3 regions of the Photobacterium carnosum genome follow, and region 1 is predicted to be linked to each of the others. Evidence: predicted binding sites of a transcription regulator. Region 1 holds the regulator's gene; each other region holds the start of a gene.
What was found. The regulator PurR, encoded in region 1, represses purine synthesis genes. The targets are predictions, from matches to a motif close to TNANGNAAACGTTTNCNTNA.
Positions count from the first base shown of each region.

Region 2: a site for PurR is predicted at 2,649-2,668, ahead of pyrD (quinone-dependent dihydroorotate dehydrogenase). Genes of this name have one in related genera too.
Region 3: a site for PurR is predicted at 3,502-3,521, ahead of GLP24_RS13585 (NCS2 family permease). Genes of this name have one in related genera too.

Region 1 is NZ_WMDN01000003.1:102,066-107,995, reverse strand. Features, by position in the region: gene GLP24_RS04080 (FecCD family ABC transporter permease) at 1-225, shown strand, start outside; gene GLP24_RS04075 (heme ABC transporter ATP-binding protein) at 222-1,013, shown strand; gene purR (HTH-type transcriptional repressor PurR) at 1,391-2,395, shown strand; gene GLP24_RS04065 (TfoX/Sxy family DNA transformation protein) at 2,769-3,356, shown strand; gene GLP24_RS04060 (carboxymuconolactone decarboxylase family protein) at 3,832-4,443, shown strand; gene GLP24_RS04055 (FAD-dependent oxidoreductase) at 4,457-5,930, shown strand, end outside.
Region 2 is NZ_WMDN01000003.1:315,472-321,401, reverse strand. Features, by position in the region: gene rlmKL (bifunctional 23S rRNA (guanine(2069)-N(7))-methyltransferase RlmK/23S rRNA (guanine(2445)-N(2))-methyltransferase RlmL) at 1-1,028, opposite strand, end outside; gene pyrD (quinone-dependent dihydroorotate dehydrogenase) at 1,472-2,482, opposite strand; gene GLP24_RS05120 (DUF2835 domain-containing protein) at 3,041-3,259, opposite strand; gene pepN (aminopeptidase N) at 3,386-5,930, opposite strand, start outside.
Region 3 is NZ_WMDN01000014.1:78,816-84,745, reverse strand. Features, by position in the region: gene GLP24_RS13595 (SLC5/6 family protein) at 1-1,212, opposite strand, end outside; gene GLP24_RS13590 (L-cysteine desulfidase family protein) at 1,789-3,093, opposite strand; gene GLP24_RS13585 (NCS2 family permease) at 3,585-4,943, shown strand; gene GLP24_RS13580 (hypothetical protein) at 5,455-5,634, shown strand; gene GLP24_RS13575 (Rho-binding antiterminator) at 5,764-5,930, opposite strand, start outside.

The DNA.
Region 1 (5,930 bases):
ATTGGTCTGGTGATCCCCCATTTAGGACGCATGATTTCAGGTCCTAATCATAAAACCCTCTTACCCATTTCAGCTATTTTAGGCGCATTGATTTTACTCGTTGCCGATATGATCGCCCGTAGTGCGTTTGCACCGCAAGAACTCCCCGTGGGTATTATTACCGCCATTTTAGGCGCTCCATTCTTCATTTATCTACTTAATAAACAAAAAGGCAGAATCGCATGACGGCAACCTCAGCACGCTCAACTGTAATTTCAGCACGTAATTTACAGTTAACACTGGCGGGTAAAGTCTTATTAGATAATTTTAGTATCGATATAAAAGCAGGAGAAATAACAGCACTACTCGGGCCTAACGGTGCAGGTAAAAGTACCCTTCTTAAAATACTGTGCGGTGAAATAGAGCCTGAAAGTGGTCAAGTTGCATTTTTTGATCGTGATATAAATAGTTGGCAACGATCTGAACTAGCGTGTCATTTAGGTATTTTGCCGCAACACAGTTCGCTCTCATTTGCCTTTACCTGTAAAGAAGTGGTTGAGCTTGGTACGATGCCGCTATGTTTATCACGTCAAGAAATTGACCGAATTACTACCCAAACCATGCAAGATACTGACGTCATTCATCTTGCTCAACGCTTATATCCAACGTTATCTGGTGGTGAAAAACAACGGATCCATTTCGCACGCGTTTTAACCCAATTAAGCCAAGCACATGATAAATGCATTCTAATGTTAGATGAACCGACATCAGCCTTGGATTTAGCTCACCAGCATAAAACATTACAAATGGCACAAATAATGGCGGCTAAAGGTGCGGCGGTTATTATTGTATTACATGATCTCAACTTAGCCGCACAATATGCTCAACGGATGGTTATTATTCAGCATGGTAAAATTCAAGCCGATGGTTCACCATGGCAAGCATTAACCCCCCTAATAATTCATAGCATCTATGGCTGGCACGTTTCTGTACATCCTCATCCTGTCCATGGTTATCCTTATCTACTATCATAATATTATGTTGATCGTACCTAGTAAATTTTAGTAACCTTACGATAAAATTACTGAAATTAACGTTTTTTTGTTGATAGCTATCAAATAATTTACTCCAAGACAATTGAAACGTTGCACTACGCGTAACACTCAGTAAAATGTGAACGCAAGCGATTACACTTGAAAAATATGCAATAATTATAAAAGCCGCAAACAAATGCGGTTTTTGGTGTTAATACCATTTAAGTATGTAATAAAACATTATCGGTGCCAAATTGAATAATTAACGAGAGAGTTTACGTAAATACATTGAATTATATTCATCTCAGTAATTATTCAATTTGGTACCACAGAATTAGCTAGAAACAACTCTAGCACTCATTATTAGAAGAATAAATATGGCGACCATTAAAGATGTTGCACGTATGGCTGGAGTTTCAACGACAACAGTTTCACACGTAATCAATAAAACGCGCTTTGTCGCAGAAGCCACACAAAAAAAAGTACTGGCTGCTGTTGAAGAGCTTAATTACGCACCAAGTGCTGTTGCGCGTAGTCTAAAATGTAATACCACTCGCACTATTGGTATGCTAGTAACTAAATCAACTAACCCTTTTTTTGCTGAAGTTGTACATGGTGTTGAAGAGTACTGCTACCGCGAAGGTTACACACTCATCTTATGTAATACTGAAGGTAATCTTTCTAAGCAATATGATTATTTACGTATGCTTGCAGAAAAGCGTGTCGATGGCTTATTAGTGATGTGTTCTGATCTTGATCAGAAACTATTGGATCTGCTTGAGCGCCAAAAAGACCTACCTATGGTTGTAATGGACTGGGGTCCAGAAAGCCCACATACTGATAAAATTCAGGATAACGCCGAGCAAGGTGGCTATCTTGCGACTAAATATTTTATTGACCATGGTCATAGTCGCATTGGTTGCTTATCTGGCCATAATGAGAAAACCACTTGTCGTGAACGTTTAAAAGGCTTCAACAAAGCGATGGCTGAAGCTAACTTAGCCGTTAACGAAGATTGGATCCTTGAAGGTGACTTTGAGTGTGATTCAGCGGTTATAGCGGCTGAAAAATATATTGCAATGACCGAGCGCCCAACGGCTATTTTCTGTTTTAATGACATCATGGCAATGGCACTTATTAGTACCTTTGAGCAAGCTGGGTTACGTGTTCCTGATGATATTTCAATTATTGGTTACGATAACATTGATCTTGCACCTTACTTCGCACCGCCATTAACGACAATCCACCAGCCAAAACGTCGTTTAGGTAAAACCGCCATTAAAATTCTAATGGACCGAATGAAGAACAAAGATCATGAGCGTCAAATTTTTGAAATGGCACCTGCAATCGTTGAACGCAAGTCTGTAAAAGATTTACGCTAATATAACAACCTATTTATCAAGCCAATATTTCTATTGGCTTTTTCATCCATTCGTAATCAATCCAATCCTTATCTCTACCGTCGCTATCCTTACCGTCAGAAAACATGAGCAATCTCACAGATTCATCAGCTGTCATTAATATTAAAACTTACCTTTTTAAAAGATCGAATATAATGAACCTTGTAAACACATATAATAGTAAGCAAAAGACTTACAAAATATAAATAATACTTCACTATTGATAGTATTATTTATAGAGTAATGCATGGATGATTTAGAGTAGGCAATTTATCTCGTAAATAACTTTAATAATAAAGTAAATTTACAACTACTTTAATGTTAGGTGACACTCATTTATTCACCGAGTAGAAGTATGGACAAACCAATATTAAAAAATTCATTACAGCTATTAGATCATTTAGGCAACGTTAGATCTCGCTCCATGTTTGGTGGCTTTGGTATTTTCGCAGGTGAGACAATGTTCGCACTGGTCGTTAATAATAAACTCCATCTACGAGCAAATGCAAAAACAAAAGAGGAATTTAAACAAGCGGGTTTAAAACCCTATATCTATGAAAAACGAGGTTTTCCCGTCAGAACAAAACATTACGCTATTCTTGATGAATGGTGGGAAGAACCTGAAAAAATAATAGAGCAAGCAAAATATTCTCTTGAAGCAGCACAAGCTGATAAAAAAGCAAAAGAATGTTGCACTCCGGATAGAATAAAAGATTTACCTAACCTACGGCTTTCAAATGAGAGGATGCTTAAAAAAGTCGGAATTCAAACGATTGATCAACTCTATGATATTGGTGCACTCAACGCCTATAAGGCATTACAAAAAAGACAAGAGGCATCATTAAGTTTAGAGTTACTATGGGCATTGGAAGGCGCTATACATGGCCAACATTGGTCAGTAATACCAGAAAGCAGACGCAATGAACTGCTAGCTAAACTATAATAAATATCCGTCAACTGGCTAAGTGACGCTTAAGAATAAAGAGGCCCAGTGCCTCTTTAATTTATCCAACAAATACACGTATCTACCCCTACACAATCCTTACATTACCCATTCCAAATCAATAAACATGATAAACGCACGCTAAAATGTACATTTATTGAACAAGTAAATTAAACACATAAAAAGAATAAGAAAATAAAATATTTATTCATTAATTTCTACAAACCCCGTCACAACCATAAAATAAAACCTTTTATTAACTATTTTTTATTATTAATCATAAAAAATAACATACGCACGTCACATTTTGCTCTTAATGTAACGATTATGACTTTCGTTATTATTATTTGTTATTTATTATTTCCAATAATGTTTTGAATAAAAAAAAATTTTGTCATTAAATGAAATACAATATTAGTTACCTCGGTCTTGCTACTTAAGAGTCGATGTGATTCTCATTTAATAAGGACATACCTTGCGTATATTAACCAAAAAAACATTTTCATTGTGGGTCAAACCGGTACTGTGGTTGCAAAAACGCCATTTCGGCAAAATACTCAATCCAGCTAAATTATGGGGACGAAAACCTGTACTTTTTTGGTTAGTGGCTTTGTTCTTTGGTTATCTTGATCGTAAAAAATCCCCCATTGATGCCGTTATGCGATCGTTAGTCTGCGTCCGCGTATCACAACTTAATAACTGCGCTTTTTGTGTTGATGCTAATGGAATGAAATTAGCCGAACGCTGTCATTCATTAGAAAAAATTAAAGCACTAGCCCATTGGCAAACTTCTGAACATTTTTCAGAACAAGAACAAGCGATATTGACGTATACAGAAGCAATGACCCTTAGTGACCAACAAGTCAGTGATGAAATGCTAGCAACACTCGCAACGTGGTATAGCAGTGATGATATTATTGAAATAACTGCATTAGTCAGTTTTCAAAATTTATCGGCTAAATTTAATACTGCGCTTGATGTACCAGCTCAAGGGTTTTGCTCATTACCGATTCAACCCCAATCAACATCAAATTCACCGCAGAATATAACGGCTCAAGCCTCTTCTACTGCAGATAATAAAGAATAATTAAGGAGCAATAATGAAACGGAATAAAATATTATTACTTACTGTTATCTTGGCAATTATTGGCACTTGGTTCTATTTCGATCTTGGTCAATTTCTTACACTTGACGCTGCGAAGCAAGAGCAATTAACGCTACAGCATCATATCCTTGAAAATCCAATTACGGCTTATATCAGCTTTTTTAGTTTATATATTTTAGTCACTGCCCTCTCAATTCCTGGCGCGTCGATATTAACCTTATTAGGTGCTGCATTATTTGGTTTTTGGGCAAGCCTGATTATGGTGTCATTTGCCAGCACAATTGGTGCAACGCTAGCATTTCTTTCTAGTCGTTTTATATTACGTGACTGGGTACAAACAAAATTTGGTAATCGCTTAACCACACTCAATAATGGGATTGAGAAAGAAGGAGGCTTTTATCTACTGAGCTTACGTTTAATTCCGGTTTTTCCTTTTTTCCTTATTAATCTTTTAATGGGCTTAACCATAATTAAAACCCGTACTTTTTTCTGGGTCAGCCAATTAGGCATGCTTGCAGGTACTGCGGTTTATATTAATGCAGGTACTCAACTTGGGAAAATAGACTCACTCAGTGGTATAGTTTCAGTTCCCGTTTTATTTTCTTTAGTTCTACTCGGCCTCTTCCCATTACTTACAAAATGGATAATGAAAACAATGACAATGAAAAAACAATACAAACAATGGCAAAAACCCGCTCGCTTTGATCAAAATCTAGTTGTCATTGGGGCTGGTTCAGGTGGTTTAGTTAGTGCGTATATTGCCGCAGCAGTAAAAGCAGAAGTCACTCTTATTGAACGTCATAAAATGGGTGGCGATTGTTTAAATACCGGCTGTGTACCTTCAAAAGCACTTATTCGCGCAGCACATACTGCCGCAGATATTAAAAATGCATCAACCCTTGGTATCGATGCTCAAATTAATCACATCGATTTTGCTCAAGTGATGGGACGTATCCATAATGTTATCGCAAAAATTGAACCCCATGACTCCATCGAACGTTACAGTCAATTAGGTGTCAACTGTGTTACAGGTGATGCAACTATCCTATCTCCATGGGAAGTTGAAGTGAATGGCACACGCATTACAACCCGTAATATTGTGATTGCAACTGGTGCGCGTCCATTAGTGCCTGCAATCCCTGGCTTAGATACGGTTAATTACTTAACGTCTGATACTGTATGGCAATTAACCGCCCTACCAAAACGATTACTTATTCTTGGTGGTGGTCCTATTGGCTGTGAATTAGCCCAAAGTTTCTGTCGATTAGGTGCTGAAGTCACGATTGTTGAACGATCACCCCAACTACTAAATCGTGAAGATCTCGATGCCGCTCAATTGGTTGAGCAATCTCTTACTCACGATGGTGTAAATATTTTACTGCAACATAATGCGGTCCAATTTGAATCTACTCTTGATGACAATGGTCAGCGTATCCAACGTGTTGTTGTTGAACATGACAACCAACAAG
Region 2 (5,930 bases), 210 kb from region 1:
ATAGCCGCAACTGAGCCTTCAAAAGCAAGTTTTAAACGGTTACCAAACTCTTTGTACAATGAGATAAGTTCAGATGTTGTTCCTAAACGCTCACCATAAGGAGGGTTACAAAGAATGATGCCTGTTTCAAATCCTTCAGGACGAATCAGTTGTGTTGCATCACCGTAGGCAAAATCAATCAAACCTTTCACGCCAGCACGACCCGCATTATCACGAGCAATCGCTAATACACGTTGATCCATTTCACGACCAAAGAATTTTGTCGTTACTTTTGAAGGACCACGACGCGCTTTCACTGTCGCTTCAGCATGAATCTCTAACCATGCTTCTTTGTCAAAGTCTTTAATTGACTCAAAGCCCCAACGCTTACGTTTAAGGCCAGGTGCAATATCAGCGGCTATCATTGCAGCTTCAATGACTAACGTACCAGAACCACACATTGGATCTAACAATGCAGTTTCTGGTGTCCAGCCACTTTTCATCACTAATGCAGCAGCATGTGTTTCACGTAATGGCGCACGACCGGCTTCACTACGGTAACCACGTTGGTGTAAACCGCTACCTGCCATATCTAGGCCAAGAATACCTTTCTCACCAGAAAGACGCATATGAATACGTAGATCTGGATTTTCACGATCGATATTTGGGCGACGAAGATCAGCTTTAGTAAAGCGGTCAACAATCGCATCTTTGATTTTCATTGCGCCGTATTGGCTATTACGGATTTCACGGTTAGTACCATTGAAATCAACCACAATACGGGTATTGCTATCAAAGTGGCTCATCCAATTAATTGCCGTTGCACCTAAGTATAAGTCCATATCGTCACGGACATTAAACTCACTCAACACTTGGATGATTCGAGATGAAATACGTGTCCATAGACAGCAACGATAAGCCATTGCTTGATCGGCTTTAAAACGGACACCGGCATGCACAACTTGAATCTCTTGTGCACCTAATTGTTCTAGTTCATCCGCAAGCAAGTTTTCTAGGCCGCGGGAAGTAATTGCTAAATATTGATTCATGGCGTTCTTTTCACACTAATATTGCGTCGAATTATAACTGAAATCACATTAAATACCTCGTTTTTACCACAATCAATTTGTTAATTAGCAGAAAAAGGCAGCCTTTGATTCCTTATGAACATTCTATCTTTGTTATTTGAACACAAATACAGCGTAAATATTTGCAACTAAAACGTCACTATCCAAAATATCATCACTATTCTCATAAGGAAAAAACAGACTCAAATCAGGTATTTATTAGATACAAATTGCTATAAAAACAATGAACCACTTGATGACATAACATTCAATTAATTTTAATACTTAAAGCCACCAGCACTATTGAGATCAGATGTTAATCAAAAAATTGATGGCTATTAATTTGCAGATATAAAAAAACCAAATTGAACATCACATTCAATTTGGCTAAATAGATAATAGTCTTATTACATCATACGGTTATATTAAAGACCGTTAACAATGTCTTTAACTAAACGTGGACCGTGATAAATAAAGCCCGTATAGACTTGAACCAATTGCGCACCCGCTTGAATTTTTTCACGCGCAGATACTGCAGAATCAATACCACCAACACCAATAATCGGTAATGCACCATTAAGGGCAATCGCCATTTTACGAATAACGTCAGTACTCTTATTTTGTAATGGACGACCACTTAAGCCTCCCATTTCATCACAATGATCCATGCCTTCAACCAAGGTACGATCTAATGTGGTATTCGTACCAATAACACCATCAATATTATGACTAATAAGAGATTCACAAATCTGAACAATTTCATCATCATCAAGATCGGGGGCAATCTTAAGTGCTAATGGAACATACTTACCATGTAATTCAGCAAGCTCGATTTGTTTTTGTTTTAGCTGTGCTAATAAATCATCTAATGCTTCGCCGTATTGTAGCGAACGTAATCCCGGTGTGTTTGGTGAAGAAATGTTAACCGCAATATAGCCAGCGTACTGATAGACCTTTTCCATACAGATTAAATAGTCTTCAGCGCCCTTTTCAATAGGTGTGTCTTTATTTTTACCGATGTTAATACCAATAACACCGTCATAAGTCGATTTCTTGACATTCTCAACAAGTTTATCGACACCTAAATTATTAAAACCAAAACGGTTAATAATACCTTCAGCAGGAATTAAACGAAATAAACGCGGTTTATCATTACCCAACTGAGGACGTGGTGTCACAGTACCAACTTCAATAAAACCAAACCCCATAGCGCCAAATGCATCAATACATTCGCCATTCTTATCTAGGCCAGCGGCTAGACCAACAGGATTTTTAAACGTAATACCCATAACTTCAACAGGACGTTCAGGAACATGTTGACGATAGAAGAAATCAAGAGGAGTGCCAGTAAAGCGAGAAAAGTTTTGAATAGCGAGGTCGTGTGCTTTTTCTGCATCCAGCTGGAAAATAGCGGATCGTGCGATGCGATATAACATTATAACTCCATTAAAAATCCCGTGTAAACGGGGTGGTATTATTCACAGTTACAAGGCTAAATACAATCCCTATTTGTTTGATTATCATCAATAAAACATAGGCTTATATTTTATATCAACATTTACAATGAGTTATAAGTAGAGTTTATTTCAAATAATAATAACAAAAAGCAAACGTTTTCGTACAGATCAGAAAAGCAACTCATTTAAGAACATTAGCCTTACATAATAGTTACCTATTAATACATTCCATTTACGATAAACATAAAACCCAATGCTTTTAACCCGCAACATTAAAAGATGTAGACAAAATATTGAGTAAACAGGGGGTATATTACTGCTATAGCTATTATTTTAAAGCCGCTATTCTCATTAATAACTGCGAACGTGTCCTCTCTTACATTTTAATTTTGACTTTATTTATTCATACAAAATCACAACAATATCAATAATGATGGCATTCTATGGATGACATACAGTGACAGCGTCGCTAAATAGCATGCAATATCATTACCTAGGCCATTTTTAATAACCTATAAAATAAAGCCAAAATAAGCATTAAAGGCGTTCAATTGTCTCAAATTTATTATCAGTATTAACCATGACACGGAATTTTCCTGTAATACCAGCATGGGTTAGAAAACCTCGTAGTCTTATTGCAGGAAGTTGAAGCTTTAAGCCAGTATCAGTTACAACCACCACATTACTGGCAGCACCCGCATAGTGTTGCAAAAAAAGAGTGTAACTAATATTAATAGTAAACGTAAAACTGCGCATCGCTAATCCCCCCATTCGTTGTTATATAAAATCTTTAAAACAATAAGATAAGATAAAATAAAAGCCAGTGACTATTATCAATCAGTCACTGGCTTTCGCTTACAATCATGTTAAAACATCAATCACTTATTTTTGAACAAGTGTTTTTTGTACTTTTTCAAACAAATCTTTAGCCAAATTATCCATCTCGGCTAACTTTTCAAGTTGCTCACGCATCAGTTGTTGACGGTTAGCATCGTATTGGCGAAGTTTAAGTAAAGGCTCAATCAAACGTGCCGCTACTTGTGGATTACTGGTGTTTAGAATCGTTAATATTTCAGTTAAAAATGCATAACCAGAACCGTCTTTTGCATGGAAATGTACCGGGTTATTAGCACTGAAACCCGCCACTAAGCTACGAGTACGGTTAGGGTTTTTCAGGCTAAATGTTGGATGGTTCATAGTCTGGCGCACATTTGCTAATGCATCAGCCGCAGGATTGGTGCCTTGCAGCATAAACCACTTATCCATCACTAAACCATCATGGCTCCACTTATCGCTAAAATCAGCCATTTGTTCTGCACGACAAGCAAGTTGGGCATTATTAGCAGCCGACATTGCAGCCATCGTATCTGTCATGTTGTCAGCCGCTTTATATTGCGCAGCAACTAATGCATTACCTTGCGCTGTATATGCTAGGTATGACAAACATTTATTACGCAGTGCGCGTTGTGCCATTGCCGCATGATCTAAGCTATAGCTACCTTGCGTTAAGCTATGATAAATAGCACTAAACTCATCTTCCATTTCAGAAGCAAGTAATTGGGTAAATGCACCTACAACTTGATTAATCGCATCAACATCAACCGTAGTATACCAACCAGCAATTTCATTCTCACTCGGCAGCGTTAGCATTTCGGCAATGAAAGCGGGATCAAGGTTTTCGTCCAGTAATGCGCCACGGAACGCATCAATCACAGCGTCAGGTAACGTTACACTGTGACCTTGTTGTACTTGCTCAACATTTTGGCGAATATATTTAGCCAATAGCATTTGTCCCGCATCCCAACGAGCAAATTCATTTGATGCATTAACCATTAAGAAAATTAACTCATCGTCTGTGTAGTTATATTCTAAAATAACAGGCGCAGAGAATTCACGTAGCATTGAGATAACAGGCAGTTCTTCAACATTATCAAATACAAATGTTTGCTCGGCTTCTTTTACATCAAGTACGTTATGTACTGTTTCGCCATTGATTTGTAAGGCAATCACTTCACCTTTGCTATTGTATAGTTCAATATCAAACGGAATATGCAGTGGCTGCTTTTTAACTTGCTCGGCTGTTGGTAGCGTTTGCTGCTTAATAGTGACAGCGTAACTCTTCGCTGATGCATCATAAGCGGTTGATACACTAACAACAGGTGTACCGGCTTGACTGTACCAACGACGGAAACGGTTTAAATCAATCCCAGAAGCATCTTCCATTGCTTGTGCGAAATCATCACAGGTTGCTGCTGTACCATCATGACGATCAAAGTATAGCTTCATGCCTGCTTGGAAATTTGCTTCACCCAATAAGGTATGCAGCATACGGATCACTTCACTGCCCTTTTCATACACGGTTAATGTATAGAAGTTATTCATCTGAATGACTTTTTCAGGACGAATCGGATGTGACATTGGGCCACGATCTTCAGCAAATTGAGGGCCACGTACAATACGTACATTGGCAATACGGTTAACAGGTCGAGAGCCTAAATCTGAAGAAAACTCTTGATCACGGAAAACCGTTAAGCCTTCTTTTAAGCTTAATTGGAACCAATCACGACAAGTAACACGATTTCCTGTCCAATTGTGGAAATATTCATGACCGATAACCGCTTCAATGCCTTGATAATCAGTATCTGTTGCCGTGTTTGGATTTGCTAATACAAACTTAGAGTTAAAGACATTCAGACCTTTATTCTCCATCGCACCCATATTGAAGAAATCAACGGCTACAATCATGTAGATATCAAGATCGTATTCAAGACCGAAACGCTCTTCATCCCACTTCATTGAGTTCTTTAATGATGCCATTGCATAATCAGCACGATCAAGGTTGCCCTTATCGACAAAAATCTCTAACGCAACATCACGTCCACTCATGGTAGTGAATGTGTCACGCAATACATCAAAATCACCCGCAACAAGTGCAAATAAGTAAGATGGTTTTGGGAATGGGTCTTGCCATTGAACCCAATGGCGACCGTTATCAAGCTCACCTTCTGCAATGCGATTACCATTACTTAGCATGTATGGGAAAGCGGCTTTGTCTGCAATAATTTTGGTAGTAAAACGCGCCAAAACATCTGGGCGATCTAAATAGAACGTAATGCGGCGGAAACCTTCTGCCTCACACTGTGTACAGAAACCACCACCTGACTTATATAAACCTTCAAGTAAAGTATTCGCTTCAGGATTAATTTCAGTCGTGATTGCTAATTCAAAATCAGCAGGAAGGTTTGCCAACGTTAAATGACCTGACTGCTGGTGGTAATCTGACCACGCTTGGCCATTCACACTCACACTGATCAATATTAAATCATCACCATCTAACACTAATTCAGCATTTGTTTGATCACTAATTCGTACAACATGACTAACGGCAACAACTGTTGTTTTGGTATCATGAAGGTCAAATGTCAGA
Region 3 (5,930 bases), on a different contig from region 1:
TTTATATTTGTGCAAATGAGGTACTTGATAGACTAAATACGCTGGAATTAAGCAGCCTACAATACCGAATATAGGAGAACAAATAGATGTGAATGATAGGATCGGTAGGTTTAAAGCAACAGCGCCCCACGCAACCAGAATGATAAATACAGTCGTAATTTTATCGACAAGCTCACGGCTAATCTTGCTGGTTTCAAATTTACGTTCTAATACATTCATAGCTAAACCACGGCAGGCTTCTTTAAAGGCCAGAAACACCCCAAAGAATGATGTTACTACTGCAAATATATTGATCACGATACCGACAATTGTTGCAGAGCTACCAGGGAAGTAATGCGCAATCATTGCAAGTGCTGAAATATTCAGTCCCATGGCGTGTTTTGCTTCAGCTTGGTTAATAGCGAAAGTAAACGACACCGCAAAGAAAAATACGATAACAAATAAAATAGTAAAGGCGATTTTCATTGCGCGGGTTGCTTTATAGCGTGCTACTTCAATCGATTTTTCATGTGAGCGGTAAGAAATAACCATTGGGCTCAATGATTGAATAAATAGAATCGATGTAAGAGTAAATGGCAATGTAATAATGGCATTTTTAAGCATTAATCCCCAATTTTCAACTGGGGTAACATTAGCAAGACTCCACTGTGGGACTAATAAAACCCCCATAACAGCAACTAAAATCAGTACTGTAACCGCCATAAAGCCAGATATTTTAAATAAGAACTTTTCACTTTTAGAGCCGATATAACTTAATAAGCTAATCAGTGCTAAGCCATAAAAAACATTATCATTAAGATGGGTTTTCGTTATACCAAAAGAATATAAATAAGAGGCACTATCATTGGTGACAGTCAAAGAATAAACTAAGACCCAAATTACTAGCATTAAGAAATATAATATACCTAATGCAATTCCCCAGTTTTTACCTAGATAACCAGAAATAACCCCAGGGTAATCGGTACATTTTTTTGACTCAGCTAATGTATTAATAAATAGTTTTTGGAATAAATACATTGCAGGGTAACCAATCACGGCTGAAAGTAAAAATACCCATAATCCCATAACGCCAACTTGAACCGGTAAGAATACGATACCCGCACCAACGGCCATACCAATGCTCATCACAATCCAACCGATGTCGATATTGTCAAATTTGATCGCTTGTTGCCATTGTTCTTTGCTCATATTAGCTCGAACATGTAGGGGCATTTTCTCTGTGGTTGGAGATATATTGACTGTTTGGTTCATATTAATTTCAGCCTTGAATAGTTAACCAAAACACCGTGTTTGGCTTATTATTTTGAAGCCAGCATTGCCGACCTTGTTTGCGTTTTGTTAGAAATATAAAGCAGTCAAACTATAACCAAATAGCAGTAAAAAAGAGTGTGGTTTGCTCATGAAATATGCTTTAAGTTTATGTTTTTTAAATATTTTAGAACCACGTATCAAAAATGGTCGCGAAGCATAAAACACACAAAATGTCAGAATGGCAAAGTGTAGGATCGTACGATTATTATTGATGTAGATGGCGGTTTTTCTAATAGTGTTTACGCTGTTTATGAGAGGATTATTGCGCTAATGACGTGTTTTTTAAATAACTAGAGGTAATTACATATAGCTAAAAGGAATATTTATAAGGAGATAAATGCGGTTTTAACTGTTTTTTGCTGAGGATTATCGAAATAAGACAATATAATCCTCTAGATAAACATAAAAAAGCAAACGAGTTATCTGACTTTTTCTATAAATCTAGAGGAGTTCGCCACTACATTAGAGAATGTATGGCTATTTATTAACCATGATATCAAGGATCTGAATATCTGTTTGTGTCATTGAACCGTTAGCTAATGCTGAAAGATTGCGGATAGTGCTGTCAACGTCATGTGCAACAATTCCTTCATTTCCTGTAACACCGAGGCCATCTAATGCCATTAATGCTGATTTGATTGCCGAGCCTGCTGATGATGAGACTTTCATTGCACAACTGGTTTTTGCACCATCACAGATCATACCTGCGATATCACCAATCATACTATTGATTGCTGCGCTGATTTGCTGAATATTACCACCAAGTAACCATGTCATACCTGCAACTGCACCCATTGATGCAGTCGTTGCACCACATAGTGCGGATAATTTGTTTTGATGACTTTTAATATAAATCGCCATTAAATGTGACAACATTAATGCACGGATAAGTTGTTCTTCATCAGCTTTAATAAATTCAGCGACAACAACGACAGGCATCGTTGCTGCTATACCTTGATTACCTGAACCTGAATTACTCATCGCAGGTTTCATCGCGCCGCCCATTCGCGCATCTGAAGCGGCAGCCGTACGTAGTAATACGTCAGTCAATAATCCAGCAGAAAGCAAGCCACGTTCAATATTACGTTGGAAAGTAGCACCCACTTGTAGACCATAGTTACCTTGTAGGCCTTCAATAGAAAGGGCGTTGTTAAGTTGGTAAGCTTGCTCAATAAAGTGAATATCAGCTAAAGGTGCTTGGGTTGCGAAGTCAAAAATATCTTGCGCACATGCATTAATAAAAGGATTACTATTTTCGGTTTGTTGGGCGGTTTGAGTGGTATTTTTAGGATTGGCAATATAAGTCGTTATGCCATCTTCTTCAATCGCCAGTATATGAGTATGACTATCTGCAATAGTGACACTTGCTGAATGATGATCCGTTAATACTGTTACTTTGGCATACAGAATATTACTGACATTAGCCACACTAACTGAGACTAATTTTTTATCGATCATTGCTTTTGCGATAGCAACATCTTCGGTAGTTAAATTTTTAAGCACTTCTAACTGGGCTTGGCTATCACCTGCGACTGCACCTGTTGCAGCTGCGACTTCTAGACCCACCATTCCCGTTCCAGGTACGGTTACACCCATGCCATTTTTCATTAAATTAGCAGAAACGAGAACGTTAATAGCGGTAATATCTTGATGTTTTATATTAAGCTTATTGACGGCAATGGCTGCGGCTAGTGCAACAGATACTGGCTCTGTACAACCTAATGCAGGTACAACGTCGCGTTTTACAACATCAATAAATGCAGGCCAAAGTGTGTTTTTCATTGCAATCACCTAGTGCTTTATATTAAAGCATCAAAAGTTACAGATAAAGCTAATTGAAATCACTGTAGAGCAAATAATTAGCTAACATTCTCTTTCAGTTCGTAATGATGAGTATACGTCTAGTCGTAAAGAAAAAAATCATATAATCATTACTTATAACAAGGATATATAGAATATTTTTCTATTAAAAAATTAGTTATTAGGTTTTTGTTATACTCATCACAATTTTTGTAGGAATATTTTTTAATTGTGATGATGAGTTTTTTTTATGATGTTAGTGGGGGCTTTATTTTTTTGAGTAAAAAAGTAGTTTATGGTGGCGGTGATGGTTGCTTTCTAGGTATCATATTTAGGTAAAGATCACATAAAGGTTGAAGGTAAAATCGCTTCAACCTTTTCTTTTTTAAAAAAAGTAAACGTTTGCGTTGGCTATATTGATTATTTATAGCCAATAAGAACGGATTAAAATCAGAAAATTATAGGAAGACATCATGTCTGCTGACAGTACACCTAATACCCAAAGTTCATCAACTCGCGGTTTAGATCGTTATTTTCAAATATCTGAGCGTGGCAGTAGTGTTAAACAAGAGATTATTGCTGGGTTAACAACTTTTTTAGCCATGGTATATTCAGTCATTGTTGTACCAAGCATGTTAGGTGCCGCTGGTTTTAATCAAAGTGCAGTATTTATCGCAACTTGTTTAGTTGCTGCATTTGGTTCATTACTGATGGGCTTATGGGCTCGATTACCAATGGCTATTGGCTGTGCTATATCACTCACGGCATTTACGGCTTTTAGTTTAGTGCTTGGGCAAGGGGTCAGTATTCCTGTTGCTCTTGGTGCTGTATTTTTAATGGGGGTCTTATTTACTCTGATCACCGTGACCGGCATTCGTGGTTGGATCATGAGAAACATGCCAACAGGGATCGCACATGGTACGGGTATCGGTATTGGATTGTTCTTATTATTGATTGCAGCCAATGGTGTTGGTTTAGTGATTAAAAATCCACAAGCGGGTTTACCGGTCGCTTTTGGTCATTTTATGTCATTACCCGTGATTATGTCATTAGTAGGATTAGCGGCAATTCTAGGACTTGAAAAACGTCGTGTGCCTGGTGGTATTCTCTTGGTGATTGTTGCTATTTCAGTGTTTGGTCTGATATTTGATCCTAATGTGAAATACCATGGCTTCTTTGCGCTGCCGACATTTGGTGGTGAAGGTTCTTTAATTGGTTCTATGGATATTATGGGCGCGCTTAATCCAGTGATCTTGCCGACAGTGCTTGCGTTAGTGATGACGGCTATTTTTGATGCGACAGGTACGATTCGTGCAGTCGCAGGTCAGGCTAATTTATTGACAGAACGCGGTAATATTATTAGTGGCGGTAAAGCATTAACTGCCGATTCCGTTAGTAGTATTTTTGCAGGCTTTGTCGGTGGTTCACCTGCCGCTGTTTATATTGAATCTGCGGCGGGTACTGCGGCTGGCGGTAAAACAGGTTTAACAGCAACAACGGTTGGGTTGTTGTTTGTGGTGATGTTATTTTTAGCGCCATTAAGTTATTTGGTTCCTGCTTACGCAACGGCTCCTGCATTAATGTATGTTGGTTTATTGATGTTAAGTAATGTTAGCAAGCTAGACATGAACGATTCTGTTGATGCGTTATCTGGGTTGTTATGTGCTGTTTTTATTGTGCTAACGGGCAATATTGTTACGGGCATTATGCTTGGCTTTGTGAGTTTAGTGATTGGACGCGTGGTATCAGGTGATTTTAAACGTTTAAACATCGGCACGGTAATTATCGCAATCGCATTAGTTGCGTTTTACGCGGGTGGTTGGGCTATTTAACCGAATACTAATTGCTAGTTAGTTATTATTAACCCGCGTATTAAACGCGGGTTTTTTTATGTTTAATATAATAGGTATCATTTGTTAATCCATCATCGGAATGGTTGTTAAGTGCTCTTTTTTATCAGTTTTGATAAGTTGTATTGATCAAAAATGGAAACTTGCTTTACGCGATTTACATTTTGTCTCTGTTGAATAATTAATGAATAAATTATCGAAATATAGATACAGTGATAAAACAGCATTATTCAATGCTATTTAAATGATTATTTATATTTAAAATCAATCATTTACGATTAGTTATTTATGGTGTGATTTAATCACGAATATAAAATATTATGAGAATTTTCGCTTTTTTAGGACAGTGATTTTTAATTCATTCTATTTGTGTATCTAACGTTGCAATTTACATGGGATGACAATTAATTTAATGCTGGTAGATTCTAAAAGAAGACGAGGTACCTTAGGGTTTTGTCATTATTTTATTATTTATTAGACGTTGAGATTAATCATGAAAGTTATTATTGAAATTTTAGAATCAGGCAAATACCGCGATCAAGCTTGGGAAGGTACTTTTTTATCAGTTAAAGGTGAGTTACGTGCTGTAACACCGTCTTATGCAGCTCAATTGATTGGTCAAGCAAAAGCAGCACTTTATCTTGATGACAACGGGGAAATGAAGTTTGCATAATTACCTATATGGTAGCAATAATTAGAAATGGCGTTTCTATTAGCTAAAATAGAAACGCCATTTTTGTTTTAAGCAATAAATATGAATATCAATAGCATTTACAATGTAAATTTATTATTAATCAAGTGGTTATTTGAAATTTATCGTATCAAAATATGGGTTTGCTATTATTGCTGTCATAGACAAAAGATCATCTAATACGACTAATTGTTGCTGATGATTAATAACTAATACAATACACTCTTCACGGTTTTGATTATAAAACGTATCGTGTGCAATACCGATAAGATGGCTAC